Regions from separate parts of the Rhizobium favelukesii genome, predicted to be linked through region 1. Evidence: predicted binding sites of a transcription regulator. Region 1 holds the regulator's gene; the other holds the start of a gene.
What was found. The regulator LexA, encoded in region 1, represses DNA repair genes until DNA is damaged. The targets are predictions, from matches to a motif close to TGTTCNNNNTGTGTTCNG.

Region 1 (16,062 bases):
CATGACGACCTTGAGGCCCGGGATCTGGCTGTACCAGGCCGAGTAATCCTGGCTGTGCTGGGCGCCGACGCGGGCAGCAGCGCCGTTCGGGCCGCGGAACACGATCGGGGCGCCCATCTGGCCGCCGGACATGTAGAGCGTCTTGGCAGCCGAGTTGATGATCTGGTCGATCGCCTGCATAGCGAAGTTGAAGGTCATGAACTCGACGATCGGCTTCAGGCCAGACATCGCAGCACCGACGCCGACGCCGGCAAAGCCGTGCTCGGTGATCGGCGTATCGATGACGCGGCGCGCACCGAACTCCTGCAGGAGGCCCTGTGTGACCTTGTAGGCGCCCTGGTACTCGGCAACTTCCTCGCCCATGACGAAAACGCTCTCGTCAGCCCGCATTTCTTCCGCCATGGCATCGCGAAGCGCTTCGCGAACGGTCATCGAGACCATTTCGGTACCGGCCGGAATTTCCGGATCGTTCTGCACGGTTGCCTTCGGCTCGGCTGGAACAGGAGCAGCAGCCGGCTTTTCTTCCACCTGTGGGGCAGCGGCGGCGGGAGCAGGCGCGGCAGGTGCTGCCGAAATATCGGAGGCCGACTCGCCGTCCTGCAGCAGGACTGCGATCTTGGCGTTGACCTTCACATTTTCGGTACCGGCCGGCACCAGCAGCTTACCGATGACGCCTTCATCAACGGCTTCGACTTCCATCGTCGCCTTGTCGGTTTCGATCTCGGCAATGACGTCACCTGACTTGACGGTATCGCCTTCCTGCTTGAGCCACTTGGAAAGCGTGCCTTCTTCCATCGTCGGAGAGAGGGCGGGCATGAGAATATCGATTGGCATGGGTCGTCCCTCCCCGATTAGAGCAGAATGTCAGTATAGAGCTCGGATGCATCCGGCTCCGGATCGGACTGGGCGAAGTCGGCGCTATCAGCAACGACATCGCGGACGTCCTTGTCGATCGCCTTCAGATCGTCTTCGGAGGCCCAGCCCTTTTCGAGTAGGCGCGCACGCACCTGTTCGATCGGATCCTGCTCGGAGCGCATCTTCTGCACTTCCTCCTTGGTGCGGTACTTCGCCGGGTCGGACATCGAGTGGCCGCGGTAACGGTAGGTGAGCATCTCGAGGATGATCGGCCCCTTGCCCGAACGGCAATGCTCGAGCGCTTCATCCGCTGCAGCCTTCACCGCACGGACATCCATGCCATCGACCTGGACGCCGGGGATGCCGAAACCGGAGCCACGGAGCGAGTAGTTCGACTGCGCGGTAGCGCGCGCAGTCGACGTGCCCATGGCGTAGCGGTTGTTTTCGACGATATAGATGATCGGGAGCTTCCAGAGAGCAGCCATATTGAAGCTCTCGTAGACCTGGCCCTGGTTGGCGGCACCATCACCGAAATAGGCGACGGAGACGCTGTCATTGCCGCGGTAGCGGTTGGCGAAGGCGAGGCCCGTTCCGAGCGAGACCTGGGCACCGACGATGCCATGACCGCCGTAAAAATGCTTCTCCTTAGAGAACATGTGCATCGAGCCGCCCTTGCCGCGCGAATAACCGCTGCGGCGTCCGGTCAGTTCGGCCATGACGCCGCGCGCGCTCATGCCGGTGGCCAGCATGTGGCCATGGTCGCGATAGGCGGTTATAACCTGATCGCCTTCCTTCTGGGCCATCTGCATACCGACGACCACAGCTTCCTGGCCGATGTAGAGGTGACAGAAACCGCCAATGAAGCCCATGCCGTAGAGCTGTCCGGCCTTCTCCTCGAAGCGGCGGATCAGCAGCATCTCGCGATAGGCCTTCAGCTCCTCATCGCGCGTAAAATCAGCAACAGGACCACCATTGGATGCCTTGTTTGCCGGCTTTGCGCTAGTTTTACGGCTGGAAACGGTCGCGGTTTTTCGCGGCGCCATTCAACCCTCCCTGTGGGTTTGTCGGTTCTTTGGTGGCGCGTACCATAGGGAAGAAATTTCGCCGCAGCAATGCCATAAATGCATGGCTCGTATTCGTCAGTAAATTACTGATAAATAAGCATTTATCGAGATTAACTCAATTTCGGTTAATTGGAATAGTGATTGAATATCACGATCTCGTCGGCACGAGAAACATTCAGCTGAAGACGCGCTTTCTCGTCCAGCATGTCCTTGTCCATCGAACCGTCGCTCAGCAGCGCGACCTGCTTTTCGAGGTGCTCGCGCTTGCCTTTCAGAACCGCCAACTCCCTTTCGCGCGCTATCCGCTGGCGCTCGAACCCCTCGGTTGCCCGCAGACCGTAATCACCATGAACGCAATGATAGCCGAAGTAGGAAAGAAACGCGATCGTCATCGCCGGAACCACGAAACGACCGATCTTTTTCTTCTTGTGATGCTTTGTCCACATAAACGCACGCTCGAACGCATTACCTCGATGCGTTCAAGCCTACCGGGCAGAGATTAACTGTCCGTTGACTATGAAAAATCGGGCAAGAAAAAACCCGCGCCTTTTGAGGCGCGGGTTCGAAGTCGTTAAAAATCAGATGCGATTAGCCGCGGATGATCGAACGGCCGGCATAGCGGGCCTGCGGGCCGAGGCCTTCTTCGATGCGGATCAGCTGGTTGTACTTTGCCAGGCGGTCCGAGCGCGACAGCGAGCCAGTCTTGATCTGACCGCAGTTCGTGGCGACAGCCAGATCTGCAATCGTAGAGTCTTCGGTTTCGCCCGAACGGTGCGACATGACGGCGGTGTAGGCAGCCTTGTGCGCGGTGTTGACGGCATCGAGCGTTTCCGTCAGCGAGCCGATCTGGTTGACCTTGACGAGGATCGAGTTGGCAACACCCATGCGGATGCCGTCACGAAGACGGGCTGAGTTGGTAACGAAGAGATCGTCGCCGACCAGCTGAACCTTCTTCCCAGCCAGATCCGTCAGAGCCTTCCAGCCGTCCCAATCGTCTTCGGCCATGCCGTCTTCGATCGAGATGATCGGGTACTGGGCCGCGAGCTGAGCAAGATATTCGGCCATGGCGCCCGATTCCAGCGTCCGGCCTTCACCTTCGAGAACGTACTTGCCGTCCTTAAAGAATTCCGTCGAGGCGCAGTCAAGGCCGAGGCTGATGTCGTCGCCCGGCTTGTAGCCGGCTTTCTCAATCGACTTCATGATGAAGTCGAGGGCTTCAGGCGCGCTCTTCAAGCCCGGCGCGAAGCCACCTTCGTCGCCGACGTTGGTGTTGTGACCTTGAGCTGACAATTCCTTCTTAAGGACGTGGAAGACTTCCGAGCCCATGCGAACGGCTTCACGGATGGAATCGGCGCCGACCGGCAGGATCATGAATTCCTGGAAGTCGATTGGGTTGTCGGCATGCGCACCACCGTTGATGATGTTCATCATCGGAACCGGCAGGAGGTGGGCGCTGGCGCCGCCGACGTAGCGGTAGAGCGGCAGGCCGGAAGCCTGTGCTGCCGCCTTGGCAACGGCGAGCGAGACGCCGAGGATGGCGTTGGCGCCAAGACGCGCCTTGTTCGGCGTGCCGTCCAGCTCGATCATGATGTTGTCGATCTGGATCTGGTTTTCGGCGTCGATACCACCGATCGCGTCGAAGATCTCCGTGTTGGCGGCTTCGACGGCCTTTTCAACACCCTTGCCGAGATAGCGCTTGCCGCCATCGCGCACTTCGACTGCTTCGTGAGCACCGGTCGAAGCGCCCGACGGCACCGCCGCGCGGCCCATGCTGCCATCTTCGAGATAGACATCGACTTCGACGGTCGGGTTACCACGGCTGTCGAGAATCTCGCGGGCGATAATGTCGGTAATTGCGGTCATCGGCTCTTCCTGCTCGAGGGTGGATAAATCGTTCGAAGCCTGTTTAATCGAAGGCACGCAAATTACAATGCCACACCGACGACACACGGCATGTCACGACCTATCGCGCGAATATGTCAGGCTTTTGAAGAGGCTTGCCCCTCCATCTTTCTGCTGCCCTGCTCCAGTGTTTCGAAACTACAGGTTTTAAAAAACAAGTCACAGTATTCGATGTGGTTGCACATTTATCGATCGGTAACCAATCAATAGTACAATTAATCCTCAATAAGGAAATACTGCCTGTCCGCCGGCAAGTAGTATTGCATGATGCACTTCCTTGTGCGGTTCAAACCCGCCTGCTTAGGGCTTTTAAGTTCCCTCCAAATCCCAAGCCATTTCAATAAACAACACCTGTTCACTATTAAAATTTACGGGGCGCCGGATGAAACTCAATATTGCTCGCAGCCTTGCCATCTTCGCGGCCGTCGTCACCGCGGGATTGATCACTTCGATCGGCATACAGAATTACGCCTTCAACAAGCTGCGGGTGAACGGCGAAATGTATAAGCAGATCGTCTACGGCAAGGATCTCGTCGCCGATATCCTGCCGCCGCCTCTCTACATCGTCGAATCCTACATGCTTGCACTTGAGGCGGTGCAGCGTCCTGAAGTCGCGCGGAAGAATATCGAGCGCATCCAGACTGTCCTGAAGCCCGCCTATGAGGATCGCCGCAAATATTGGTCGGAAACGGCGCTCAGCGCCGATCTCAAGGAAAAACTCCTGAACGACGTCCTCGTCAAAGGCGACGTCTTCTGGAAGGTGATGGCGGAAGAACTCGCCCCGGCCATTCTCAAGAACGACGCTGCCGTCATCCCGGCGGCCTTCGAGAAGCTTTCAACGAATTTCCATATTCATGAAGAGGCCGTCAACAAGCTCGTGGACATGGCGAACGCCTTCCTTGCTGCTGCCGAAAAGGATGCTGCCGAACAAACCCGCATCCTTTCCACGATCACACTTGCGGCAGCCGCTGTCTCGTTTTGCCTGTTGCTCGGCGGCCTCTATGCCTTCCGTCGACGCGCTATCGTGCCGCTCTCGGCGATGCGCGACTATATGGCGATCCTTGCCGGTGGCGATTATTCGAAGGAAGTGCCCTTCAGCCGCCGCGCCGACGAGATCGGCGCGATGGCGCGCGCCGTCACCGTCTTCCGTCAATCTGCCGAAGAGCGAAACAATATCCGCGAGCGCCAAGATGCTGAACGCCGGGTGCAGGCACAGCGTGATGCGGTGCTTGCCGCGACCAAGGCAGAAGAGGAAGCCGCCCGCGAGCGCGTCATTGCAAGCCTGAGCCGCGGTCTGGAGCGCCTTTCCGGCGGCGACCTCACTGTCCAGCTCAGCGAACCCTTCGAAGCCGCCTACGAAAAGCTGCGCCACGAGTTCAACTCGAGCATCCGCACGCTTTTCGGCGCAATGAAGGAAATCTCGGCCGTCACGAATACGGTAAGGACCGGCTCGAGCGAAATCGCCTCGAGCACGGATGATCTGGCCCGGCGAACGGAGCATCAGGCCGCCTCGCTGGAGCAGGCAGCCTCCGCGCTCGACCAGATCACCGTCACCGTCAAGAACTCATCGGAACGGGCCAATGAAGCGAACGCGGTGATGACGGCGACGAAGGAAAGCGCCAGCTACTCGGCAACCGTCGTGCACGAGGCGGTGGCCGCGATGGAGAAGATCGAGACATCATCCGCGCAGATCGGCGAGATCATCAACGTCATCGACGAAATCGCCTTCCAGACCAACCTCCTCGCGCTCAATGCCGGTGTGGAGGCCGCCCGTGCAGGTGAGGCCGGAAAAGGCTTTGCCGTCGTTGCGCAGGAAGTGCGCGACCTTGCCGGTCGCTCCGCCAATCTGGCGAAAGAAATCAAACAGTTGATCGAGAGGTCTTCCAGCCAGGTTTCAGCAGGCGTTGGCCTCGTCAACCGCACAGGCGAAGCGCTCAGCAATATCGATCAGCAGGTTCTGATGGTCACTGCGCTGATCGAGGGGATCGTGCGTTCTTCCTCCGAACAAACCACCGCGCTCCTGGAAGTCAACGCCGCGGTCAACACGATGGACAGCGTCACGCAGCAGAACGCGGCGATGGTCGAGCAAACCAGCGCCGCCTGCCGAGAGCTCGGCGCCGAGGCAGTGCACCTCAATCACCTGCTGTCTCGTTTCCGTCTCGACGATACGGACAACTCCGTGACCAAGGGATATCCCTCCCACAAACGGATGGCGCTTGCCGGTTGACGGCCGGCACTTTCTGCAGGTTTCAGGCCGCCTTGGCGATCACGTCGAAAGCCAGCAGCTTTTCGAGTAGCCGCGGCATATCCTTCAGGCGAACCATGTTCGGCCCGTCGGACGGCGCATTGTCAGGGTCTTCGTGTGTTTCGATGAAGACGCCGGCGACGCCAACGGCAACGGCTGCCCGTGCCAGCGTCTCCACGAATTCGCGCTGGCCGCCGGTTGAGCCGCCCTGCCCGCCTGGCTGCTGCACCGAATGCGTGGCGTCAAAGATCACGGGAGCGCCCATCGCCGCCATGATCGGCAGCGAACGCATGTCCGAAACCAGCGTGTTGTAGCCGAAGGAGGCGCCACGCTCGCACAGCAGGATATTGGGGTTGCCGGTCGAGTTCAGCTTGTTGAGGACATTCTTCATGTCCCAAGGAGCAAGGAACTGGCCCTTCTTGACGTTGATGGTGCGGCCGGTCTTGGCGGCAGCGACCAGCAGGTCGGTCTGGCGGCTGAGGAAGGCCGGGATCTGCAGGATGTCGACGACGGTCGCCACCTCGGCGCACTGCTCCTCGGTGTGGATGTCAGTCAGGACCGGAAAGCCGTATTCCTTCTTGAGGTCTGCAAAGACCTCAAGCGCCGTTTCGAGGCCGATCCCACGCTGAGCCGACAGCGAGGTGCGGTTCGCCTTGTCGAAGGAGGACTTGTAGACGAGGCCGAGACCAAGCTTGTCGCAGAGTTCCTTTAGCACGCCCGCGACCATGAAGGCATGGTCACGGCTCTCCATCTGGCAGGGCCCAGCAATCAGCGACAGCTGGCCGGCATTGGAAAAGGTGACGCAGCCGGCGCCTTCGCCAACCACGACTTCGGACTTTGTCTGGCTCATCGTTTCTCCTCAAAGGCGAAGAGCGCGCCCTGCCCGGGAGCCGCCTTCACCAGAATTCGATTGTTTTTGCGCGTGTAGGTCATCCCGTTAGCAGCCAAATGCGCTTCTGTCACGGCGAGATCGCCAACCTTGAAGACGATGGCGATGCCGCGCAAGCCGCGATCGGTGGACGCTGCAGGAAGGTCGAAATAGGCATACAATCCATCGGGGGATAGAACGCTGATCCTGGCATTCGGAGCGGCGACGCTCACGCCGAAGGCGTCGTTGACAATCCCCGGGCCGTGCGCCGCTGCGCGCACGAATGATCCGAACGCCTTCGGATCTGGCGAAACCAGAGCGATCTCTGCAATCCCATGGACGCCGTTCGCGTGCACTTGCAGCGCTTTTCGATCGGCCGGCAGCGGATTGACGCGTTGACACGTGAAAAAGAAGAAATCCGGAGCCCGCAGATCCACCGCGAAAGCGAGCTTGAACGCGGCTGTGGCCTCCGAGCCATCGGGCATCTTCATCGGTCGCTCGAACTGTAGCATCTCGCCGCCATTGATCCTTTCGGAAAGGAACCGGGCGTGGTCGCGATCGGCATCTGCGGTCGCGAAGACCACGGCAGAGAATCCATCGTCCCCGCATCGAAACCGAAAGGCGCGGTCACGCGCGGTGAAGACATTCCCTTTCTTCGCCGACGCCTCGTGCAGTTCCGCGCTGGCGACCCCCAGGGGCTCTAGGTAAGTTTCGTCGGAGAAGAATATGCAGGCGTTCTCTGTTCCAAACGGATGCCGGGCATCGGGCGCGATGGTGAACCCAAGTTTTCCGAGACGTTCGCGCGCGAGTCCAATATTGGAGACCGGCAGCACGATGTGGTCCAGCGGATGTGCTTCGCTCATAGCAAACTCTCCGGAATTTGCGAAGATGTGCGCCGGGTCGCAGGACAATGCAACCCCCTTCGGCGCTTTCAGTCAAATGAACTGAGAAAACTGAACAAGTTGCGGGCAAGTTTTACGAAAATTTAGGCACTTGCGGAACACATATGGAACATATAGTGTCTGTTCTGGCTTTGTTTCACGACTCTGGGGTTCAACTTCGATGCTGACGCGTAAACAACAGGAGCTTCTTCTCTTCATTCACGAGCGAATGAAGGAGTCCGGTGTCCCCCCTTCTTTCGATGAAATGAAAGATGCCTTGGACCTCGCGTCGAAGTCAGGCATTCACCGGCTGATTACAGCGCTCGAAGAACGTGGCTTCATTCGCCGACTGCCGAATCGGGCCCGCGCCCTGGAGGTCATCAAGCTTCCGGAGGCATATAACCCGAGCTTGCAACCACGCCGCGGCTTTTCGCCGAGCGTCATCGAAGGCAGCCTCGGCAAACCGCAGCTTGTTGCGCCGCCGAAGCCGGCAGCACATGCCGACAACGGCAATTCCGCCTCGGTACCGGTTATGGGACGGATCGCCGCCGGCGTGCCGATTTCGGCAATCCAGAACAATACTCACGACATCACCGTTCCGGCCGACATGCTTGGCCCGGGCGAGCACTATGCGCTTGAGGTCAAGGGCGACTCGATGATCGAAGCCGGCATTTTCGATGGCGACACGGTGATCATTCGCAATGGCAGCACCGCAAATCCCGGCGACATCGTTGTCGCGCTCGTCGATGACGAAGAAGCGACCCTCAAGCGCTTCCGCCGGAAGGGCGCCTCCATTGCGCTCGAGGCCGCGAACCCGGCTTATGAAACGCGTATTTTTGGACCCGACCGCGTCAAGGTTCAGGGCAAGCTCGTCGGGCTCATTCGTCGTTATCATTGACGACAGGCGGCTCACCGTCAAACGTGCCGCTTCGCCAGTTGTATGCCCAATGCCGCATCCAGGGGCGGTCAAGCGTGGTAGTAGGCGGTGACACGATGGTGTTCCCTGTTCGTCTTTGCGTATCTCGGCGGCGCCAGAGCCGCGACGCAGGATTTCTCCGGTGAATAGCAGTGCGTCCGGCCGGCATTCGGTCGCACGCAGGCGAGCGGGCGTCACGACGATATCGGCGGTATCGCGCGCAGCGCCGAAGTAAGCAGGGTTTTCGACGATTGTCAGAACGTAGCTGCTATCGTGCGTGGCGGTGCACCAGGCGTTTTCAGGGAAACAAGGCGGTCTTCAGCGCCCGTCGCAGAGGCCTGCCGCAACGTATTGCGGGCATTGCGCAATTCCTCAGCCGAGAGTCTTTGAGCTTGGCCTTCGCTGTCCGCCGCCGGACAGGGGTGATATTGCATCGCCGAGGTGGAATTGATGCAGTGCCAGCGGTCACGGCGATCCCCTTCCCGACGCTCAACGCAGCCCGTGATCGTCGTGATTATACGCGCGTCCAATATGACGGTCGCCCTACTCCGTGCTTCGAACTGGGCGGAAAGCGTTCCCACGACACCAATACGCCCGCCAGCGCAAGATTTCGGATCAGTCGGCGGCGCCCCGGGGACTGCGGCCGGTGCAATCAGGGCGAACGCAACAAACCATGCCCCCAGGCGGATCATTGGCGGGTCACTTGCGAGCTCAAACCAGAGGACGGCGTCGGCCCGAGGAAGACCGGAGAAAATACGAAGAACCGCCCATGATCCATCTCCGTCGCCACAGCGCGACGAAAACACGAAGAGCAGCCGGGCGGCGCGGTCGTAAACCACGTTGCCCAGGAGACGAGTGATTGCGTGCTGAAGGCGCGCGGAGGCTTCTAAGCAGATTGAGCCCGAAGAAAAGAACGCTCTGCCATGCGAGCAAGCGCATCCGCGCCGAGGGGCCTGCCTCACAAAGTGGCTTCAACCCCGGCATGCATCTGCGCCCAAAAACAGCCGCCCTTGCAACCACAATGCAAGTTCTTCAGGCTTCAGGCAACAATAATCGATTGAAATCCGAAGGAGAATCGGAAGCCAGAAAAGCCAAGGATAATCATCAGCTTCTGCTATGCGCAGGGCTCATCGCAGGAGTGCCCAAAAGTTGATACTGCGATGCACAAAATGGCGTCACGGGAACTTGGCATTAGGCGCGCGATCATATAGCTATCGTCGACGACGCTTAACCCTATGGCGCTTTTATGGCGCCAACCGCCAGTTTGGAGGATCAGAATGACGGAACAAAGCGCAACACTGAAAATCGGTGATAAATCAGTCGATCTCGCCGTCAAGAGCGGCACGATCGGCCCTGACGTCATTGATATCGGCGCCCTGTACAAGCACACGGCTTCCTTCACGTACGATCCTGGTTTTACCTCGACCGCATCCTGTGAATCGAAAATCACCTACATCGATGGTGATGCCGGCGTACTGCTACATCGCGGTTATCCGATCGAGCAACTTGCCGAGCATGGCGACTTCCTCGAGGTCTGCTACCTGCTCCTCTATGGCGAACTGCCGACCGCTGCGCAGAAGAAGGATTTCGACTATCGCGTCACGCATCACACGATGGTGCATGAGCAGATGAGTCGGTTCTTCACGGGCTTCCGCCGCGATGCGCATCCGATGGCCGTCATGTGCGGCTGCGTCGGTGCATTGTCGGCCTTCTACCACGACTCCACCGACATCACGGATCCGCATCAGCGCATGGTCGCAAGCCTGCGCATGATCGCCAAGATGCCGACACTTGCGGCCATGGCCTACAAGTATCACGTCGGCCAGCCCTTCGTTTACCCGAAGAACGATCTCGACTACGCCTCGAACTTCCTGCGCATGTGCTTTGCTGTTCCGTGCGAAGAATATGTCGTCAATCCGGTGCTGTCCCGCGCCATGGACCGCATCTTCATCCTGCACGCCGACCACGAGCAGAATGCATCGACCTCGACGGTCCGCCTCGCCGGCTCATCGGGCGCAAACCCGTTCGCCTGCATCGCCGCCGGCATTGCCTGCCTCTGGGGCCCGGCTCACGGCGGCGCCAATGAAGCAGCGCTGAACATGCTGACCGAGATCGGCACCGTCGACCGTATTCCCGAATACATAGCCCGCGCCAAGGACAAGAACGATCCGTTCCGTCTCATGGGCTTCGGTCATCGCGTCTACAAGAACTACGATCCGCGCGCCAAGATCATGCAGAAGACGACACACGAGGTTCTCGGCGAACTCGGCGTCAAGGACGACCCTTTGCTCGAGGTAGCAATGGAACTGGAGCGTATCGCTCTCACTGATGAATACTTCATCGAAAAGAAGCTCTATCCGAATATCGACTTCTACTCCGGCATCACGCTCAAGGCTCTGGGCTTCCCCACGACCATGTTCACCGTGCTGTTTGCTCTGGCCCGCACGGTCGGCTGGATTGCACAGTGGAACGAGATGATCGAAGACCCGGAGCAGCGTATCGGCCGTCCGCGCCAGCTCTACATCGGCGAGCCACAGCGCGATTACCTGCCGGTCTCCAAGCGCTAAACCGCGACAGCAGACAGCAAAGAGCCCGGTCAGAAATGGCCGGGCTTTTTCTTTTGAAGGACGTCGAGAACGATCTCAGCCGCGTATTCTCCCGGCGGCTTTTCGGTCTGCATCCTCTGCCAGAGGGTGTCAAACCCCTCCATCATCGCCTGTCGCGGCAAGGTGTCTGCCGAAAGCTTCTCCATCCAGCGTGCAAAGCTGCCGCCTCGGACGACTTCATTGATATATTCGGGCACGACAGTGTAGTCCGTGATCAGGTTCGGAAGGGCCGCGCTCCACGTCTTGATCTTGCTGGTCATGAGCTTGATGATCCAGTCGGTCTTGTAGGCCGAAATGCAGGGAACACCGGTCAGCGCGAGCTCCAGCACGACAGTCCCGGACGCGGCCATGGCCGCATCCGCTTCAGCGAATGCCTGCCACTTCGCCTCCACCCCCGTCAGGATCTCCGGCTTGGTCGTCCAATCCTTGACGAGATCACGGATCATGGATTCGCGTCGTGGCATGGTCGGCAAAACGAAGCGCACGTCACCGTTGCGCGCCACCAGCTCGCTCACGGCATCGCCAAAATGCGGCAGCAGCTTCATGATCTCCGACGAACGCGAACCGGGCAGCAACATCACCGTCTTGCGGTCGGTTTCACTTCGCGGTTTCGTCTGCGCCCGCTGGCGTCGTGCGTCCACCAGGTTCGGATCGGCGGTCAAACGGTGACCAACGTAGATTGTCGGCGGACCACCCAGCTTGCGCATCACTTCCGGCTCGAATGGCAAGACTGCCAGCACCTGGTCGACGTACGAGAGCATGCGCTGCGCGCGGTATTCCTTCCACGCCCATACGCTTGGACAGACATAATTGACGACGGGCAGTTCAGGCAGCGCCGCGCGCACGCGCTTGGCGACCCTATGGGTGAAATCGGGACTGTCGACGATAATAAGCACATCCGGCTTTGCCGCGATGATCGCCGCCGCCGTCTCTCGAATGCGTCGAACCAGCCGCGGCAGGTTCGAAAGCACTTGCGTGATGCCCATGACCGACAGTTCGGAGAAATCGAAAAGCGAGCGCAGGCCCTGCGCGTCCAGCCCCTCGCCGCCGACGCCGATCAGCTCCACGCGACCTTGATACTGCTGCTTTAGGGCCGCGACCAGGTCCGCGCCCAGAAGATCGCCCGAAACCTCCCCAACGACGATAGCAACTTTTAGCGAAGCCTCGCTCACACTAACCCCCAGGATGGCAATCCCCTATCCAGTCCGCACACGAAAATACCAGCCTCATCCGCGGCCTTGATGACAGCGTCACGCTCAAGGATCAGCGAGCGGCCCGCTTCAACGGTCACGCCGGCCAGTCCCGCCTGGCGCAGGTTCTCGATCGTCGAAATACCGATCGATGGCAGGTCGGCGCGGATATCCTGCTGAGGCTTGCAGAGTTTCACGAGCACTCCGCGCCGGCGCGCGGAAATTCGCCCGGCCGACCGCAGGTTCGCGACACGCTCCAGCATGCTGTCCGTGCCTTCCACACCTTCGAGCGCAACGATGCGGCCGCCGACTGAAACCGACCCCTGACCAACGTCCAGCCTACCGAGCGCATCGGCCGCTTCGGCTGCACGTATTATGTCCTTCGTGTCGTCGGCGCTTGGCTGCACGGCGCCCAATGGACCGACCGATGCAAGCAGATCCGGTGCGATCTCGTGCGCGCCGACGACCCGGCGTCCATTCTCTTCAATCAAGGTGATTACCATGCGCAGCACCGTATCGTCGCCGCCAGCGAGCAGCGTACGGATCGTCGACGGCAATTTCACCAGAGTCTTCAGCGTCGGCCGGACTTCCCGCCACTCCGGGCGCCGGCGTACAGCGCCAGACATGACGACGCGGTCTATGCCGTTGCTTTCAAAGATGCGATTGAGAGCAGCGAAATCGCCGACGCCGATGACGGCGTGGTCAAAGCCTTCCCAAGAACGGTCGGCCTCGTTCTTCAGCGCAACAATGAAGGGATTCTCACCTGCTTGCCGCGCCGCGGTGGCGACATGAGACGGCAGAAGGCCACTGCCCGCGATGATTGCCAAGCGGCCTTTTGCCATGTCACCAGCGAGAGCCAAGCATCACCCTTTCTGTCCCCTCGTCGGAGAGGAAAGCGCGCGATCGCTTTCGGCGGCAATGAAATCGAGAATCTGCATGACCTGTTCGCAATCGGCATACTCATCCCTGATCGCGGCGGCGTTGTCACGGATCGAACCGTCGCCTTCGAAGATCGCCTTGTAGGCGCGGCGCACGGCATGAATCGTCGCCCGGTCAACACCGGCGCGGGTCATGCCAACGACGTTCAGGCCGCTCAGAAGACCTGGATTGCCATTGAGCATGCCATAGGGAATGACATCATAGCTGACAGCCGAGAGCCCACCAACAAAGGCCTGCCGGCCGACACGCGTGAACTGATGCACGGCACAGCCGCCACCGAGAATGACACGATCCTCGATCGTCACGTGGCCCGCCAGCATCACATTGTTGGACATGATGACGTTGTTTCCGACCCGGCAATCATGCGCGACATGAGAATTCGCCAGGAAGAGATTGTTGTTGCCGACAATCGTCCGACCACCGAAATCGGCGGTACCCGTGTTTACCGTCACGCCTTCGCGGAAAGTGCAGTTGTCGCCAACCGTCAAGGTCGTCTCTTCGCCGCCATGATGAACGCTCTGCGGATCGCCGCCGATGACGGCCATCGGGAAAATGCGGCAGCCCTTGCCGATCGTCGTCTGGCCGGACACAACCGCGTGCGTCAGCAGTTCCACGTTATCGCCCAGCACGACCTTCGGGCCCACATGGCAAAAAGGGCCGATCTTGACGTTCTCGCCGATCACGGCGCCATCTTCGACGACGGCCATAGCGTGAATGCTGGCAGTGGCTGCAATCGTACTCATGCCTGATCCTTGCGAACGATCATCGCCCCGATGTCGGCTTCAGCGACGAGCGCTCCATCGACCTTAGCATCGCAATGGAACTTCCAGATGTTACCGCGCTGTTTCTGTTTCTTCACGTGATATTCGACGCGATCACCGGGAACGACCGGCTTGCGGAAGCGCGCATTGTCGATCGTCATGAAGTAGACCAGGTTGCCGGTCTCACCTTCCTTCTTGGCGCAGATCGCGCCGGCCGTCTGAGCCATGCCCTCGATGAGCAGAACACCCGGCATGATCGGCGCCCCCGGAAAGTGACCGGTGAAGTGCGGTTCGCTTGCCGTCACGTTCTTGATGCCGATCGCGGAATCGTCGCCATCGATCTCGATAATCCGGTCAACAAGCAGGAACGGATAACGATGCGGCAGCAGCTTCATGATCTCGTTGATATCCGCCGAAGAGAGCAAAGTCTTGGCTTCCTCAGTCATTCTTTTCTCCCATTTTCTTGCTGCCCGTTGATCGCGCCAAAATCGCAGCCGTCTCTCGCAGAAAATCGTTGATGGGACGCGCGGGCACGCCACCGTAGCGTTCGCCGGCAGGTATGTCTCCGATCACGCCGCTCTTTGCGGCGATCTGCACTCCGTCACCGATCTTGATATGCCCGTTCAGTCCAGCCTGCCCGCCGACCTGCACGCCATCGCCGAGCACAGTGCTGCCGGCAATGCCGACCTGAGAAACGATGGCGCAATGGCGTCCGATGCGGACGTTGTGGCCGATCTGCACCTGATTGTCGATCTTTGTGCCTTCGCCGACGACCGTATCATCCATCGTCCCGCGATCGATCGTGGTGTTGGCGCCGATCTCGACATGATCCTGGATGATGACCCGGCCGACCTGCACGATCTTGATCATCCCCCGCGGGCCCGGGGCGTAACCGAAGCCATCTTGGCCGATCCGCGCACCGTTGTGAATGATGACGCCATTGCCGACGAGTGCGCACAGCACACTCGCACCAGCCGCGATCGTGCAATTGCGGCCAATCTTGACGTTTGGCCCAATGATGGCGCCCGCCCCGATGTGTGTGCCCTCACCGATTTCAGCATGCGCACCAATGACCGCGAATGGCTCGACCGAAACCTTGCCCTCGAGCCGGACGGTCGGATCAACGATCGCGCGATCGGAGATACCGGAAGCTTCGGACAACAGTGCTTCAGGGCGCAGCGCCTTCGGATAGAGATAGCCCCCAGCCATGGCAAAGGCCGCATGAGCATTCTTCGAAATCAGAACAGGCAGATGATCCGGCACCAGCGATCGCAGGCCGACACTGCAAAGGACGGCAGACGCCGCGCACGTCGCGAGCTCGTCCTTGCTCTTCTTCGACATGATGTAACACAGGTCACCCGCCTTCGCCCGACTTACGGGCGAAACGGAGCGGATCACGACATCTGCATCTTTCGGATCAGCAAGCTCTGCCCCAAGATACTGCGCCAACTCCAAGAGTTTCACGCCATCATGGGGCAGAAAAAAGCCATTTTGCTCCATCGGCAAATCTCCAGAACGGAATTCGATTTTACGGTTCCGGACTGCCGATATCAGAATTGGTTGTTTATGCCAAACTTGAAGTGCTGAGTTTTGTCGAAGTCTTCCTTGAGAACCGGAATAGCGTAGTCGACGCGCAGCGTACCGAATGGCGACGCCCACATAAGACCAACACCGACAGAAGCACGGAGCGATGCATCAACGCCGTTCACACTATCACCACGCGGATCGACATCATTGCCAAACAGCGTACCTGCATCGGCGAACACGGCGCCGCGCAAGCCGAAGTCACGCGGGACCGCAGGGAGTGGGAAGGTCGCTTCAGCCGACACCGTAAA
Region 2 (16,062 bases), on a different contig from region 1:
CAAAGGCTGCGTTAGAGCGCCGTACCTTTAATCGAACCCATAGCCTGCGGCTGTAAAATAGTTTCGACATTCTTGGCTGTTGAAGAGGTTGCAGATGGATCCGAGCGCATTTGAGAGTGCGTCAAACGTGCGAGCGGCGGCGGCTCGGAGATGGGCCTTAATTTTGGCGAAGGCCATTTCGATCGGGTTCAAATCTGGCGAATAAGACGGCAGAAACAGGAGCCACGCACCAACTTCCTTGAGGCAGGCTTTGGCTTTATCGCTCTTGTGAACGCGAAGATTATCCAGGATGACGACATTGCCTGGTTCGAGTGTCGGCGCAAGCTGGGTCTCGATGTAGGTGTCGAAGATTTCCCGGTTCATCGGCCTGTCAATAATCCAGGGCGCAGTAAGACCGAAACAGCGCAAGCCTGCAATGAATGTCTGTGTCCCCCAGTGGCCAAAGGGCGCATCCGTGATGAGACGCTCGCCGCGCGGGGAGCGCCCACGCAGTCTCACCATCTTTGTGTTCACCGAGGTTTCGTCCAAGAAAACAAGTCGATGCGGTTCAAATCGCATCCGGGGTTGGCGTTTCGAAATCCAGACATCACGATCCTTTCGGATATCAGCGCGAGCGCGTTCCGACGCCATTATCTGTTTTTTTATATGTGTATCCCTGCGTTATCAAAAACCGCGACAGGGACGATGGTGGAATAACCAATCCATGTTCATCCTCAAGGCGACGGGCAAGCTCTGGCATGGTGATATCCGGTTTGCCTTCGACCTGTGCGACCAGGAAATCGCGAAACGCCGACAGTTTCCCTGCACCTGGTGGCCTTCCTTGACGCGCGGGGGTTATCAGCCCAGTCCGCTCCCGGCGTTGCAGCAGCTTGATCGCACTGCTGTCGCTGATTGCGAAATGACGGGCAGCGGCTCGCCGTGATTGGCCGCTAGCGACCATGGAAACAACACGCTGACGAAGATCAACAGAATGAGATTTACCCATGTGATTCACCTCCAACCGCAGTGAATCACACCAATACCCTCGTGAAAACCCCACTCGATTCTCAATTCAAGTGCGATGCTCTAGTCCCCTCCGCGGCGGCTGCACGTGCGCCCGCCCGCCTGTCCAGCGCGCGCCGTAGGGACGGCGCTTATGGCTGGGGCGTCACCGAAATGCCGCCGATCCCGGCAAAATGGTGGAATGGTTCATGGTCGAATCCTGGGCCGAGCATCTGCGCCAGCACAAGCGCGTGTCGAAGGCGGACGCCGACATCCAGGAAGAGGTAAGGCGATTCCATCAAGGGCCGGAGCCCCCGGTTGTCCGCCACTTGCTGTCAATCAACCGTCCTGCCCAGGGCATCGCCTGACTAAAGTGTCTGGCCTGACTGATCGAATGACCGGGGTTAAAGAGGTCCCCACCTTTTTTAAAAAGATCGCTCGGAGAGCATTGGTCTTAGCGACAACCCGAACTGCGGGCCTCGACCATCGCCCCTCAATTCGCCTTCGCCTTGCTGTCGCTGTGAAAACGCCGCAGTAGCCTTTTCACCGGACACCTTTATCGGCTTTCCTCGCAAACAAGTGCCCGCTTTTGTCGTGGCGCTGCGGTAAGTGAGACGCGTCGATGGGATTCGTATGCGCGGCATAGGTCCGAACTTTCTTCAGGACGAAAGGAGCGCGAATTGCTCGGCTTAAGGGGCATAGCGTGGCTGCGGCTAAATGGCGTGAAAGATCTGCGGAGCCAGGTTAGGCTCCGTTGGCGGTACGGGCGGTGCTGTCCCGGACGATGAGTTCTACAGGCAGGACCGTTGCCACCGGAATCATCGCCTTGTCATCGGAATTCAGGAGCCGCAGGAGAATATTGGCTGCCGCTTTTCCCGCGCCGAATTGCTGAATACGGATCGTGGTAAGCTTGGGCTGAATGAGGTTCAGAAAGGGCATGTCATTGAAACCGGTAACTGAAATCTGCTCTGGGCAGGCAATATTTCGTTCCCTCATTGCCTCAATGGCTCCCAGAGCCAATCGGTCGTTGGCGCAAAGCACGGCCGTAAACGGTCTACCCGTGGTCAGCAATGTCGCAAGGCATCGTGCGCCTTCCGCCTCGTCGAACCGCGCAGCAACGGCGATCAAATCATCCGCGACGTTGATGTTCATGTCCTCTGCCGCCCTGCGGAAGGCTGTCAAACGAAGTTGGCCCGTCGACAGATCCTGCGGGCCGGCGATATGGGCAATGCGCGTATGACCAAGGCTCCGCAGATGTCGCAGCATCTGACAAATGCCGGAATCCTCATCGTTGACGACCGAAGGAATGGGCGAGCCATCGACCTTTCTGTTTAGCGTGACAACGGGCAATCCGTCTTGAGCAGCCTTTGCGATCGCCGGGTCACTTCGGAGTACCGCGGCATGGATGATCCCGTCCACGCCGCGGTCGCGCAATACGTCGATCAGCCGCTCTTCCCGTTCGGCGTCGCTATCCGTATTGACGATGATGGAGGCGTAGCCAAACGGCTCGAGAACACATTCGATTCCGCGAAGGATCGGCGGAAAAATGACGTTGGTGATATCAGGGATCATGACCCCGACGGTCATTGTCCTGTTGGTGCGAAGACCAGCGGCAATTCTGTTCGGACGATAGCCGAGCGTGTTCGCCGCCGCCTGGATGCGATTGGCGACTTCCTCGGTGATGTTCTTGCGTTCGACAGGATCGAGCGCGCGTGAGACGGTCGAGACATGAACTCCTGTCTCGCGCGCTATGTCCTTCAATGTAATTCGTTTTTTTAGCATATACATGCTCCAGAAGCACGATCTAGCATATCGATTGCATCGAAATAAGCAATCGATTGCACGAAGCTGTTGACGATTTGCTCCCCGACGTGTTACCAACGTGCAATCGATTGCATACAGTCAGCGGCTGGAAGACGGAGGAGTTTCCAGATGGCATCGGTGGGCGGAATTTCGGCATTTTGTGCAATCGATTGCACGTAGATTTCATGGTGGAACGGTGGAGGAGCATCGATGAGGCTTTCAGGACTTTTTGCGGCAACGGTCGCCTTTGCGCTAATCGGAGCGAACGCGCACGCGGGGAATATCAAGATCGGTGCGTCGTTGCCGATTACTGGCGGCCTGTCGGTCAGTGGCGAAAAGCACAAGCGCGGATATGAACTCTGCACGAAGCTGATCAACGACGCCGGCGGCATTCTCGGGCGGCAAGTCGATCTCGTCGTCAGCGACAATCGTTCGGATCCGGCAACCGCGATCAATCAGTACGAGCGCTTCATCAACGTCGACAAGGTGGATGCGGTTTACGGCACCTTTTCAAGCCGCCTCACTTATCCGGTGGCAAGCATTCTGTCCAAATACAACATGGTCCACCCGGTTCCATCAGGCGGCGCACTGCGCATCTACGAGCAGGGCTACAAGAACCTCTTCTACTTCCAGGTCGGCGCGGCAGAATATACCGGCAAGGATGTGGTCAATGTCATCAAGGATCTGATCCCGGCAGGGCAGGGACCGAAGACCGCCGCGATCGTGCATGCCGACGACTTCTTCGCCAACGCCATCGCTTCAGGCTTACTTGGCGAAAAGGTCGTCGATGCGGCAACCAACAAGCAGATCGCCGACCTTGCGCCTGGTTTCCTGAAAGACGCCGGCATCGACGTGGTCATGCAGGAGAAATGGCCCGACGACGGCTTCAATGACTGGCTGAACCTTGCCAACTCGATTAAGCGTTCGGGTGCCGAGTTGATCATCGGCCTGACGGCATCGGAAGAGGAAGCCGTCCAGCTGACCCGGGCACTCAAAACGGTCGGTGCCAAGCCGAAGTTTGTCTACCTGAGCCAGGGCGCACAGCACGAGTTCATCGACGGCGTAGGTGCAAGCGCAGCCGAAGGCGTGATGGTTCATGCCAACTGGCACAAGGACGCGCCTTTCGAAAGCACGCTCGCGGGCAAGCCGTTTACCAATGCCGACTTCGTCAAGGCCTTCAAGGCAGCCTACGGCGTCGATCCGGATGAGGACAGCGCCATCCCGTTTGCTGTCTGCCAGGGCATCGAACAGGCGATCGCCGGAGCGGGCTCGACCGACAACGCCAAGATGGGCGAATGGCTCCGCCAACGTACTAAGGACAATCCAGTGCGCACTGTACTCGGCCGCTTCTCATGGGACGATCGGGGCCTTGCCAAGGACAAGTCCTACATCATGACGCAATGGCAAGGGGGCGAGCTGAAGTTCGTCTATCCGAAGGATGAGTTCAAGGGCGTTTCGCCGCTCAGCTACCCCAAGGCAGGTTTCTGACGAAACCGTCAGCGGGGCTGCCACAGGTCGCCCCGCGTTCAAAAAGCCAGCATACGATAATGGAGGCCGGGCAAATGCTCGAAGTCAGGAATCTCTGCAAGCACTACGGAGGGGTAAAGGCCGTCGATGGTGCTTCCTTCACCGTCGAGAAGGGGTCGATCACGGCTCTGATCGGACCCAACGGGGCCGGCAAGACCACCGCGTTCAACTGTATCAGCCGTACCGCCACGCCCAGCGGCGGCGAAGTATGGCTCGACGGCGAGCGGATCGACAATCTGCGCCCGCATAAGATCACCGCCAAGGGTCTCAGCCGCACCTTCCAGATCTCGCGCAACCTCTCTGACATGACAGTGATCGAGAACGTCATCGTCCAGTCGAAGGTTCACGGATTTGGCGGGCTCTTCCGCCCGGCGATGAGCCGGGATGAGAAGGACAAGGCAATGTCGATCCTCGATTTTCTCGGGATCACGAGGATCGCCTTCGAGGATGGTCATAACCTCTCCTACGGCCAGAAGAAGCTGATGGATCTCGCGGCTCTCCTGATGTCCGACCCGAAGGTCATCCTGCTCGACGAGCCGGCCGGTGGCGTCAATCCATCGCTGATGGAAGAGATCGTGGATCGTATTCGCGCGCTAAACGAGAAGGGGATGACGGTCCTTATTGTCGAGCACAACATGGATCTCATCATGCGGCTTTCACACAAGGTCGTCGTCATGGCACAGGGCCGCGTCATCTGCACGGGCACGCCTGATATTGTGCGCAAGGACGCACAGGTGCTCGACGCCTATCTCGGCGGCGTTCTGGAAGAGGAGGAAGCGTGATGGCCGAACTCCTACACGTTTCCGATATCACCGCCGGCTACGGCGACGGACCGGCCATCCTTGATGGCGCCCATCTGACAGTCGAGCCGGGCAAGGTGCACTGTATCATCGGGCCCAACGGGGCCGGCAAGTCGACGCTGCTGAAGTCCATCTGCGGGATGCTCACAATCCGTAAGGGTGACGTGATCTTCAGGAGCAAGCGGTTGAACGGCATGCGCCCGGATCAGATCCTGAGGGAAGGCATCTGCTTCGTGCCGCAGGAGCGCGCCCTCTTTCCGAAGATGACGGTGCGCGAGAACTTGCGCATGGGCGGCTTCATCATCGACGATCACAAGGAGCTCCATCGCCGCGTCGAGGAAGTCCTCGAACGCTTCCCGATGCTGAAGGCAAAGGCGGACGAGTTTGCCGGCACCATGTCCGGCGGGCAGCAGCAGACACTTGCCATGGCGCGCACGCTGATCATCAAGCCGAGCATCGTCATGCTGGACGAGCCGTCGCTCGGTCTCGCGCCGAAGGTGATCCAGGAGATGTTCGACATCATGAAGACCATGTCGGCGGAGGGCATCACTGTTCTTCTCGTCGAGCAGAACGCCCTCATGGGCCTGAAGAATTCCGACTGGGGCGTCGTGCTCGATCTCGGCAGCACGCTCTTCGAAGGGCCGGCCAAGGAGATCCTCGCCGATCCACGCATCCAGGAACTCTACCTTGGTGGCAAGAAGGCCGCCGCCTGAAGGGAACACAAATGGCTGAAATCATCCAGATACTGATACTGGGACTGGCGCTCGGCGGCGTCATCGCTTTGATGGGGTCGGGCCTGTCGCTCGTCTTCGGTGTGATGCGCATCGTCAACCTGGCCCATCCGGTGCTCATCATCGGTGGCGCCTATGTCGCCTACTGGGCCTTCGCGCTGTTCGGTCTCGATCCGATCCTCATGCTGCCGGTTGCGGCCGTCGTCATGGCGGCCGTGGGCGTCGTGCTTTACCGGCTGCTGTTCGAGCGCGAGGCAAAGAGTGCCAAATACTCCGAGATGACCGTGCTTCTGACCTTCGCGCTGGCAATGATGGTGGAAGGTCTGCTCGGCAGCCTGTTCAGCAACACGCAGCGGATCACTTCGCCAGCCTACGCAACCGATGCGATCTTCATCGGAGATATCTTCATTCCGAAGGGCCAACTATATGCCGGTCTCGTCTCGCTGGTTATCATCGGCGGGCTGACGCTGTTCCTGAAATACTCGCGGCTGGGTTATGCCATCCGTGCCACCACCCAGAACCGTGAGGCTGCAGAGCTGCTCGGCGTCAATGTCAACGCAATCAGCATTCTTGCCTTCGCGATCGGCATCGGCCTCGCAGGTGCGGCTGGCTCGCTCGTCAGCTTCGTCTTCAGTTTTTTCCCTGCCAAGCATTGGGAATGGGTAGCGATGCTGATGTCGGTCGTCGTCCTTGGCGGCATGGGTAGCATCCTCGGTACCGTCGTCGCTGCACTCGGCCTTTCCATCATTGCCGCCTTCGTCGGAACCTGGATCGGAGCCACGTGGTCGACGATGACCTTCTTCCTCGCTCTTTTCGTTATCCTGCTCGTCCGGCCCCAGGGCCTGTTCGGCGAAAAACCGGAGATGGCATAATGACTGTCACGTTTCCCCAATCCAGCGCTAGCACGGTGCGAGAGGCGCGGCGCGCCTACAACGAGAAACTGGCGCTCAAAGCCGATCAGACCCGGGCGACCTGGTTTCCCCTTGTATTGCTTGCAGCTCTCGCAGCCCTGCCGCTCCTGCAGTTTACTGGCAACTACAACTATCTGCTGCATCTGGTTCTTTTCACCGCCTGCTCGGTCGCCATGGCATCGGGCTGGAACATTCTCGGCGGATTTGCCGGCTATGTCTCGCTTGGCCACAGCGTTTTCTTCGGCATTGGCGGTTATGTCGCCGGCATGCTGTTTGCCCGCTACGGCATCTCGACCATCGTCACCGCTCCGCTTGCCGGTCTGGTGGCCGCTGCTGCCGGCTATCTCGTCGGGCTCGTTACGCTGAAGGTTCGAGGGCCAAGCTTCATCATCTCCTCGATCGCACTCCTGATGATCGCCCGCATCCTTTTCGACAACTGGGCATTTATCGGCGGGACCAACGGTCTGACGTTGCCGACCAATAGCTTGACGGTGCAGTGGACGAAGCTTCCCTATTATTACGCCTTCCTCGCGATCGCCGCTTTCACCGTTTGGGCGACCTACAGGATCAAGCATTCCAAGTTCGGCCTCGGCCTGAGGGCCATTTCCAAAGATGAGATCAAGGCGGAAAGTGCAGGCATCAACACTAGGCTCTACAAGGTACTCGCCTTCGCGCTCTCTGCTTTTTTCGTCGGCATGGCCGGCGCCGTCTGGGGCGAATACCTGACCTACCTGCGCCCGAATATCTTCCTACTCATCAATATCTCTGCGAACCTCGTGCTGATGTGCATCCTGGGGGGCAAGGGAACGATTGCAGGTCCTGTCATCGGCGCAGTCGCGATCGTGGCGCTCAACGAATTCTTCGTAGCGACGATGGGTGCCTCGGAAATCAACATCCTCGGAACCGGTCTGGTGATGGCGCTCGGGCTCGTCTTCTTTCCTCTCGGCCTGGTGGGCACCCTCGCAAAGAAGGGCAAGCTCCCCAGGGTTCTGAACTGGGACTGATCGCAGGGCAGAAGCCTGCCACGCAACGTTCAACGATGGAACTCGCCCAAGTGGCACGGGGAGGAAGTCATGCCCGAATACGTGCTCTATAACGCACCGCAATCGACCTGCAGCCAGCGTGTCCGCTACACCCTTCACCTGAAGGGAAAGACCTTCGAGGAGCACAAACTGGATCTCTTCAAAGGCGACCAGCTGAAGCCGGACTATCTCGCGATCAACCCCAATGGCGTCGTGCCGGCGCTCGTTCACAATGACGCGCCTGTGATCGATTCCGCTGTGATCATGGAATATCTGGAAGATATTCTCGGCGACGTCGCGCCGCTTCGGCCGCACGATCCGCTCGAGGCGGCACGGATGCGGACGATGATGCGCTTCATCGACGAAGTCCCGACGCCTGCCGTGCGCGTGCCGTCGTACAACCTGGCGTTCCTGCCACACTACCAGGCAATGACCGAGGATGCGTTCCTGGCGGTCTGCGAAAGCAAGCCATTGCGCCGGGAATTCTTGCTGAAAATGGGGCGCACCGGCTTTCCCCAGTCCGAAATGGACGAGGCGATCGGGCGCCTCAGGCGCGGGATCGATCGGATGGCACATTGGTTGCGCGAGGCAGGCGGGCCATGGCTGCTCGGGGCTGACATGACGCTGGCCGACATCGCCATCATGCCGGTGATCGTGCGCATGGACGACATCAACCTTGGCTACCTGTGGGCCGATGCGCCTCAGATTGCCTCCTGGCTGGAGAACATCCGAGCAACCGAAGCATTCGCGAAGACCTACTATCACGGCTCACTGCTGACCGAAAAATACCCGCATCTGCAGACCCTGAAACAGACATCGGCACATGTTGCCGCATGACCAGCTTGGTCCGTTAGAAGGAGATAAAGACAATGCAACACATCACCATAGAGCCGAAGCTCATCGCCAAGGTAGAAGATGTCACGCCCACCGTGCTCGCGGCGATGGCCAAGACCACCAACCCGCGCCTCAAAGCTGTGATGGATAGGCTGATTCACCATCTTCACCAGTTCACTATCGAGACGCGCCCGACCGAGGAAGAGTTCGAATACGGGTTGCGCTGGATCGCGGCGCTCGGCCACCACACGCACGAGACCAACAACGAGGTGGTCCTTGCCGCCGACGTGCTCGGCGCTTCGACGCTGATCGATCTCATCAACAATGACGGCATGCAGGGCGAGACGATGTCGGCCCTCCTCGGCCCCTTCTATCGCGGCCACGCGCCGGACTGCGCGAACGGCGATTGCATCGCCCGCTCCGAAACACCGGGGCCCGCATTGTTCTTCAAGGGCCGGGTGATCGGGCTCGATGGTGCGCCCGTCGCAGGCGCCAAGCTGGATATCTGGCAGGCCTCGCCCGTCGGCCTTTATGAGAACCAGGACGCGGATCAGGATGATTTCAACTTGCGCGGCGTCTTTCACACGGATGAGGCAGGCAGTTTCCATTTCACATCGGTGAAGCCGGCGGGCTACCCGGTCCCAACGGACGGACCTGTCGGCGTCCTTCTTCACGCCCAGCACCGCCACCCGATGCGTCCGGCCCACATCCATTTCATCGTCTCTGCGCCCGGCCACAAGACGCTGATCACGCAGATTTTCTCTGACACGCCGCAGGCACTCGCGACCGATGTCGTGTTCGGGGCGAAGGTGCAGATCGTCGGCGATTTCGTCGAGCATACCGAGCCGCACGCGGAATACCCAGGCGCGCAGCTTCCTTTCTATAGCTGCGAATACACCTTCAGGCTTCTCGAAGGCGAGCCGACTTATCCGGTGCCGCCGATATCGGGAACGAAGGCATGATGGTGACCGCTATGACTTTCTCCGAACTGCTGAAGGGCAAGGTCGCAATCGTTGCCGGCGGCTCCGGTGGCATCGGTCGCGAAACCTGCCGCCTGCTCGCCGAGGCCGGTGCTAGGGTCGTCATCGGCTACCGCGCCGGCAAGGACAGGGCCGAGGCGCTTGCGGAGGCACTGCCGGGCACCGGCCATGTGGCCCTTCCGGTATCGATCGAGGACACGTCGTCCGTCGAGGCCTTCCGCACCGCAGCGCTTGCGGCCTGCGGTCATGCCGACATACTGATCAATGCCGCCGGCGTCACCAGACCGGTGCCACATGCCGATCTCGAGGCGCTGACCGACGAACTGATCGATCAAGTCTTCGCCAACAATTGGCGTGGTGTCTTCGCGACTGTCCGCGCCTTTGCGCCGGCACTGCGCGACAGCGGCAACGGGCTTATCGTCAATGTTTCCTCGATCGCGGCCTTTACCGGCGTCGGCTCGAACATCGCCTATTGCGGTGCGAAGGCGGGCCTCGACATCATGACCAATTCTCTCGCCAGGGCTCTCGCTCCGGCGATCCGTGTCATGGCCGTCTCGCCTGGTGTCGTCGACACCGAGTTCGTTCCCGGCCGCGACCAGGAATTCAAGGACAAGGCGGCGGCCGCAACGCCATTAAAGCGCATCACGACGCCGACCGATGTGGCTGAAGCCATCCTCGCCTGTGCAACGCATCTGAAATTCTCGACGGGCACTCGCATCGTCGTCGACGGAGGGAGGCATCTCTGATGCAGCAGAACGTCATCATTACCTGCGCCGTGACCGGCAATCTCACGACGCGGGAAAATCATCCCGGCCTGCCGGTGACGCCGCAGGAAATTGCCGCCTCCTGTCTGGAAGCAGCGGATGTCGGCGCGGCGGTCGTCCATATCCATGTGCGCGATCCTCAAACGGCAAAGCCGTCGATGGACATCAAGTACTATCGCGAGGTCATCGAGCGGATCCGGGCAAAGAATGATGCCGTAATCCTCAACGTCACCACCGGGCCGGGTGGCCGCTATCATCCCAGCGACGAAAACCCGGCGGTGGCTGGTCCGCGCACGACACTGATGCGGCCCGAGCGCCGCGTTGAGCACATATTGGCACTGAAGCCCGATATTGCGACGCTCGATCTCAACACCATGACCTTCGGCGCCGAAGTGGTGATCAACACCCCCGGCAACGTCAAGATCATGGCGGAGATCATCGAAAGCGTAGGCTCAAAGCCGGAACTGGAGGTCTTCGACACCGGAGACATCCAGCTCGCCCATGATCTCCTCAAGGCCGGCGTGCTGAAATCGCCCGCCATGTTCACGATCGTCACCGGCGTCAAATACGGCCTGCCATCGACCACCGATGCGATGGCGATGGCCGCGCGCATGCTGCCGCGCGACGCGGTCTGGACCGGGTTCGGCGTCGGACGGATGTCGTTTCCGATGGCCGCGCAGGCCTATCTCCTGGGCGGGCACGTGCGTGTCGGGCTGGAAGACAATTCGTACATCGCCAAGGGTGTGCTCGCAAAGGGCAACGGCGAACTCGTGGAGCGCGCGCGCGACATCATCGAGAAGATGGGCGGCCAGATCGCAAGCGCTGCGCAAGCGCGCGAAATTCTCAAACTGAAGTCTTGAACTGCCGTCGGCTCAACTCAGCCTTAGAAAGGGGATAAGACCATGAATATTCAGATCGATACCAAGGCAGGCAAGGCGTTGCGGGTGACCAGCGCCTCGCCGGATCTCGATAATCTTCAAATCGAAGTTGTCGACGTCAGCGTGCCAAGGCCAGGCCCCGGGCAGGTCCTCGTCGAGATCGTAGCCGCTGGTGTCAACCCGAGCGACGTCAAGGCCTCGCTCGGTCACATGCCGCACGCCATCTGGCCGCGCATACCCGGTCGCGATTTCGGCGGCATCGTGCGGGAGGGGCCGAAGCACATGATTGGCCTGGAAATCTGGGGCGGCGGCGGCGAGCTTGGCATTACCCAGGACGGCAGCCACGCCAGGTGGATGGTGCTCGACCAGAAAGCAGTGCGCGAAAAGCCTGCCAATTTTACCATGGAACAGGCAGGCTCAATCGGTGTCCCCTTCATCACCGCCTATGAGGGATTGCGCGAAGCCGGCGGCGTTCAGCCGACCGACGTCGTGCTCGTCTGCGGCGGCAACGGCAAGGTTGGGCAGGCAGCGATCCAGCTTGCCACCATGGCCGGCGCCAGGGTCTTTGCCGTCGAATACAACGATCAGCCGCTGATGGGCCACGCAAACCGCCCTGTCGAGATGCTGAACAGCAGCAAGGACGACGTGGCGGCCATCGTTCGCGAGAAGACCGGCGGCCACGGTGCCGATATCGTCTTCAACACGGTCGGCAGCCCCTATTTCGAGATCGCCAACAAGGCGATGGCGAAGCAGGCGCGACAGATCTTCATCTCGACGTTCGATCGCGCCGTACCCTTCGACATTTTCAACTTCTTCCGCGGCCGGCACAAATACATCGGCATCGACACGCTGGCACTATCTTCGGTCGAAGGTGCCCGCATCTTCGACAAGCTGAAGGCAAAGTTCGAGGAAGGTCTGCTCAAACCGTTCCCGATCAACCCCGCCACGTGCTACCGCCTTGACGAGGCCGCCGAGGCCTACGCATCGGTGCTGCGCGGCACGCCGGACCGCGTGCTCCTGAAGCCTTGAGGCGCGCGATGCAGGTAACCCGCTATAGCGAAGCTCAGTCGTACGAGGCGGCGGAGCACTATGACATGCGCTGCCTTCGCCTTCAGGGCAAGGAGGCGACTGCGACCGACACGATTTGGATCGGCCTCTCGCATCTCCTGCCGGGCGGGCACACCTCTTTGAAGGACGCCCCGGTGGAGAAGATCTATATCGTCGTCGCTGGCTCAGTGACGATCGAGACGCCAAACGGCGAGGTGACGCTCGGTTGCCTCGACAGCTGCCGGCTGGCGCCGGGCGAAGCACGTGCTCTTTTTAATCGCACGAATTCTCCAGCGACCGTTCTGCTCGCGATGCCTGTCTAGGCCGCTAGCGGCGAGGAACTAAAGGCGAGGGCGATGATGACAACTGCTGAGCCGCGTTTTTTCCGCTTAGGGACGCGCAGTCCAACTGTGCCACAGAACGGTCATTACTATGTGGCGCCCGGAGCCAAAATCATCGGGGATGTCCATCTAGGCCATGACGTTAGTATATGGTTCAATGCCGTTCTGAGAGGCGACAACGAGCCAATCGAGGTGGGGAGTGGAAGCAATGTCCAGGACGGCTGCATTGTCCACACCGATCCGGGGTTTCCGGTGCGGATCGGAGAGAATGTGACCATTGGTCATAATGCGGCCGTCCACGGTTGTTCGATCGGCGCAGGCAGTCTTATAGGGATCGGCGCGACCGTACTAAACGGTGCGGTCGTTGGAAGGTTCTGTTTGGTGGCCGCAGGTGCGCTCATACGCGAAAACATGGTAATCCCCGACCGTTCGCTTGTGGTCGGCATTCCCGCGCGCATCGTAGGCAACTTGACGGCGGAACAGACAGAACGAATGGCAGAAGGGAGTGCCCGTTACCGCGGCAAGATCCAAACCTACGCCGGCTCGCTCAGTCCCCTGGCACAGGCATCGATACGGCAGCCCTGATGGCGACGAGGACAAGAACCAAGACGGCAGCGAGGCAAGGCTTTCGATCGTGGAGGGGCGTGCGCCCGCCCGATAGAGCCTTGGCCGCCGCAAGGAGGGACGACCCTCGTGGCATCGCACAGTCCACCTCCCTCGATGCCGCTTGTGACAAACAACTCCCCAACGACCTTGAGCCGTGAGAGCTCTGCGCTGGCAGAGTTTTGCAGTATGTCTTGAACAACGTATCTTGCCTTTGACAGTCACTCCCGCAGGCCAGTCGTAACTCGTGATTGCATCACAGCGTCAAGGCGAGCTGCGGCTGGTCTGCATCGTCGACAGCATCGAGAGACGAAAGCGTAACGCCCAGCAATCGAATGCCTTTCGCTACTGGAAAAATAGGCGAGAGCAGCAGCTTTACGATCTCGGAGATCTCAGCCGCGCTCGCCACCGGCGCGAGGGCCGTCTTGCTCCGCGTGATCTGCGTGAAATCCGACCACTTCACCTTCAGCGTCACGGTCTTGCCACGGATGGCGCTGGCCTCGCAATAGCGCCAGACTTTATCGACCAACGGCTGCAGGCCGGCGCGGGCGCTCTCGAGATCATGGATGTCTTCCCGAAACGTATCCTCCGCGCCGACCGATTTCCGGATGCGATCGGGCTTGACCTGGCGCTCGTCGATGCCGCGGGCGATCCAGTAGAAATACGGCCCGGACTTGCCGAAATGCTGCTGCAGGAAAGTGAGATCACGCGCTTTGAGATCGGCGCCGGTCTCGATCCCGAGCTTCAGCATCTTTTCCGCTGTCGCTGGCCCAACGCCATGGAACTTCTTGACGGGGAGCGCCTCGACGAAGGCCGGCCCGTGCTTCGGCCTAATGACGAACAGGCCATCGGGCTTGCGCTGGTCAGAGGCCATCTTTGCGAGAAACTTGTTATAGGAAACGCCGGCAGATGCAGTGAGCCTTGTCTCAGCCTTGATCCTGGCGCGGATCTCCTCGGCAATCTCCGTTGCGAGCTCCACGCCCTTCAGGTTATCGGTAACGTCGAGATAGGCTTCATCGAGCGATAGGGGTTCAATAAGCGGCGTGTATTCGGCAAAGATCGCATGGATCTGCTGCGAAACGGCGCGATATACATCGAAACGATGCGGCACGAAAATCAGCTCTGGACACTTGCGTTTGGCCGTCACCGACGGCATCGCCGAGTGGACACCGAATTTGCGCGCCTCGTAACTGGCAGCTGCGACCACGCCGCGTGCCTGCGGATAGCCGACGGCGACCGGTTTGCCTCGAAGTTCCGGATTGTCGCGCTGCTCGACCGAAGCATAAAACGCGTCCATGTCGATATGGATGATTTTGCGCACGCGGCTGCGAGCGGAGGGGACCTCGTCCATACCGCTCTTGCCGTCATCGTCCGGTTTTCGCGTCCCCAGCATCCATTTCCTTTTATTTGTCGCTGCAGATCTTATCAGAACCGGTGTCAGGAATAAGCAGCAGTGTTTTGGCATCGGGAGTAATCGTTCATCTGAACTGCCACAAATTTCGCTTGGTGCGTCTCCATCGTTGTCTTCAAGCTATCCCGCTGCATTTCATCAGCAAATCGGCAAGTCCGCCAAGTCCAGCGAGCCATTCGTCCAAAGCAGTCGCTTGGTGGTTGATTGACTCCTCTTTCATTTAAGAACAAATAGGGAACATATCAGCAGTTTCTGCCGTTTCAAGCCTGAAGGAGGTGCCATTTCGCATGCGTGACTACGTTGTCAATCCTGTTGTCGCCGAGCTGCGCGAACGCATCGAGCGGCTTGAAGGCGGGATGACACGCAGTCGCGCGGTGCTTCCTTTCGGCGTACCCGCAATTGACGACCGTCTTCCCGGTGGTGGGCTGGCTCTTGGTGCGCTCCATGAAGTCGCTGGTGGCGGCAACGGTGCGATTGACGGCGCCGCCGCAGCGCTGTTTGCCGCAGCCGTCGGCGCCCGTAACCGGGGCAAAGTTCTGTGGTGCGTGACGCGGCCGGATCTCTTCGCGCCGGCGCTGGCCCAGGTGGGCCTGCTGCCGGGTCGTGTCATCTATGTGGAGGCCGGCGACGAAAAGGCGCTTCTTTCCTGCATGGAGGAGGGACTGCGGCATGGCGGGCTGGGTGTTGTCGTTGGAGAGCTTGCGCGGCTATCGATGACCGCCTCGCGCCGACTGCAGTTGGCCGCCGAAAGCTCAGGCACGATCGGGATTGCCGTCCTCTCCCTTGCCGGTTCCAGGGATCGGCCGGGCGCGCTGGCTGCTCGAGCTGATCCGCTGTCGCGCCGGCGAAAGTGCAGATTTCGAAGTGGAGGCTCCAGATGCCAAGGGTCGTATCGCTCTTCCTTCCGAACTGGTCCACGGATCGCCTCAGGAGGAAACTGGGCGACGCCGCGCCTCCGCCTGAGACGCCACTCGTCCTCGTTGGCCGCCAGCAGCGCCGGCGTGTCGTCCTGGCGGCGAACGCGGCTGCGATCGCCGGCGGCCTGAGGGTGGGCATGCCGGCAACCAAGGCGCAGGCGCTGGTTTCCGGTCTCACCCTTATGGACGCCGATCCCGCCGCCGACGCCGAGGCGCTTGATCGTCTGGCACTTTGGGCGCTGCAGCGCTATGCGCCGATCGTTGCCGCCGATCCGCCCGACGGGCTGGTGATCGACACGACAGGTGCCGATCATCTGCATGGCGGCGAGGAACTGATGCTGTCGGGCATGGTCAACCGCTTTTTCGCCTCCGGCATTGCCGCGCGCGCGGCAGTCGCCGACACCTGGGGTGCAGCCCATGCCTGTGCCCGGTTTCTGGCCCATCCGACACGTGTCGTTCCGCCGGGCGGCCAGGCCGACGCCGTCCAGGGTCTTGCGATCGCCGCGCTGCGG

Region 2: the regulator LexA is predicted to act here: its motif matches at 14,856-14,873, upstream of dinB (DNA polymerase IV).

What each region holds. Positions count from the first base shown of each region.
Region 1 covers NZ_HG916852.1:2,495,244-2,511,305, forward strand. Annotated here, with positions in the region: gene LPU83_RS50970 (pyruvate dehydrogenase complex E1 component subunit beta) at 1-834, opposite strand, end outside; gene pdhA (pyruvate dehydrogenase (acetyl-transferring) E1 component subunit alpha) at 852-1,898, opposite strand; gene LPU83_RS50980 (FtsB family cell division protein) at 2,045-2,365, opposite strand; gene eno (phosphopyruvate hydratase) at 2,508-3,782, opposite strand; gene LPU83_RS50990 (methyl-accepting chemotaxis protein) at 4,204-6,048, shown strand; gene kdsA (3-deoxy-8-phosphooctulonate synthase) at 6,071-6,916, opposite strand; gene LPU83_RS51000 (VOC family protein) at 6,913-7,797, opposite strand; gene lexA (transcriptional repressor LexA) at 7,997-8,713, shown strand; gene LPU83_RS51010 (hypothetical protein) at 9,591-9,884, shown strand; gene gltA (citrate synthase) at 10,009-11,298, shown strand; gene lpxB (lipid-A-disaccharide synthase) at 11,328-12,509, opposite strand; gene LPU83_RS51025 (LpxI family protein) at 12,506-13,387, opposite strand; gene lpxA (acyl-ACP--UDP-N-acetylglucosamine O-acyltransferase) at 13,391-14,209, opposite strand; gene fabZ (3-hydroxyacyl-ACP dehydratase FabZ) at 14,206-14,673, opposite strand; gene lpxD (UDP-3-O-(3-hydroxymyristoyl)glucosamine N-acyltransferase) at 14,666-15,727, opposite strand; gene bamA (outer membrane protein assembly factor BamA) at 15,778-16,062, opposite strand, start outside.
Region 2 covers NZ_HG916854.1:380,491-396,552, forward strand. Annotated here, with positions in the region: one part of gene LPU83_RS61860 (IS630 family transposase) at 28-633, opposite strand; one part of gene LPU83_RS61860 (IS630 family transposase) at 635-985, opposite strand; partial or broken gene LPU83_RS61865 (MFS transporter) at 1,090-1,349, shown strand; gene LPU83_RS61870 (LacI family DNA-binding transcriptional regulator) at 1,726-2,763, opposite strand; gene LPU83_RS61875 (amino acid ABC transporter substrate-binding protein) at 2,995-4,272, shown strand; gene LPU83_RS61880 (ABC transporter ATP-binding protein) at 4,347-5,093, shown strand; gene LPU83_RS61885 (ABC transporter ATP-binding protein) at 5,093-5,824, shown strand; gene LPU83_RS61890 (branched-chain amino acid ABC transporter permease) at 5,836-6,714, shown strand; gene LPU83_RS61895 (branched-chain amino acid ABC transporter permease) at 6,714-7,757, shown strand; gene LPU83_RS61900 (glutathione S-transferase family protein) at 7,827-8,612, shown strand; gene LPU83_RS61905 (dioxygenase family protein) at 8,645-9,571, shown strand; gene LPU83_RS61910 (SDR family NAD(P)-dependent oxidoreductase) at 9,568-10,335, shown strand; gene LPU83_RS61915 (beta-keto acid cleavage family enzyme) at 10,335-11,213, shown strand; gene LPU83_RS61920 (quinone oxidoreductase family protein) at 11,256-12,260, shown strand; gene LPU83_RS61925 (cupin domain-containing protein) at 12,269-12,601, shown strand; gene LPU83_RS61930 (gamma carbonic anhydrase family protein) at 12,635-13,204, shown strand; gene dinB (DNA polymerase IV) at 13,479-14,573, opposite strand; partial or broken gene LPU83_RS61940 (ImuA family protein) at 14,921-15,596, shown strand; gene LPU83_RS61945 (Y-family DNA polymerase) at 15,511-16,062, shown strand, end outside.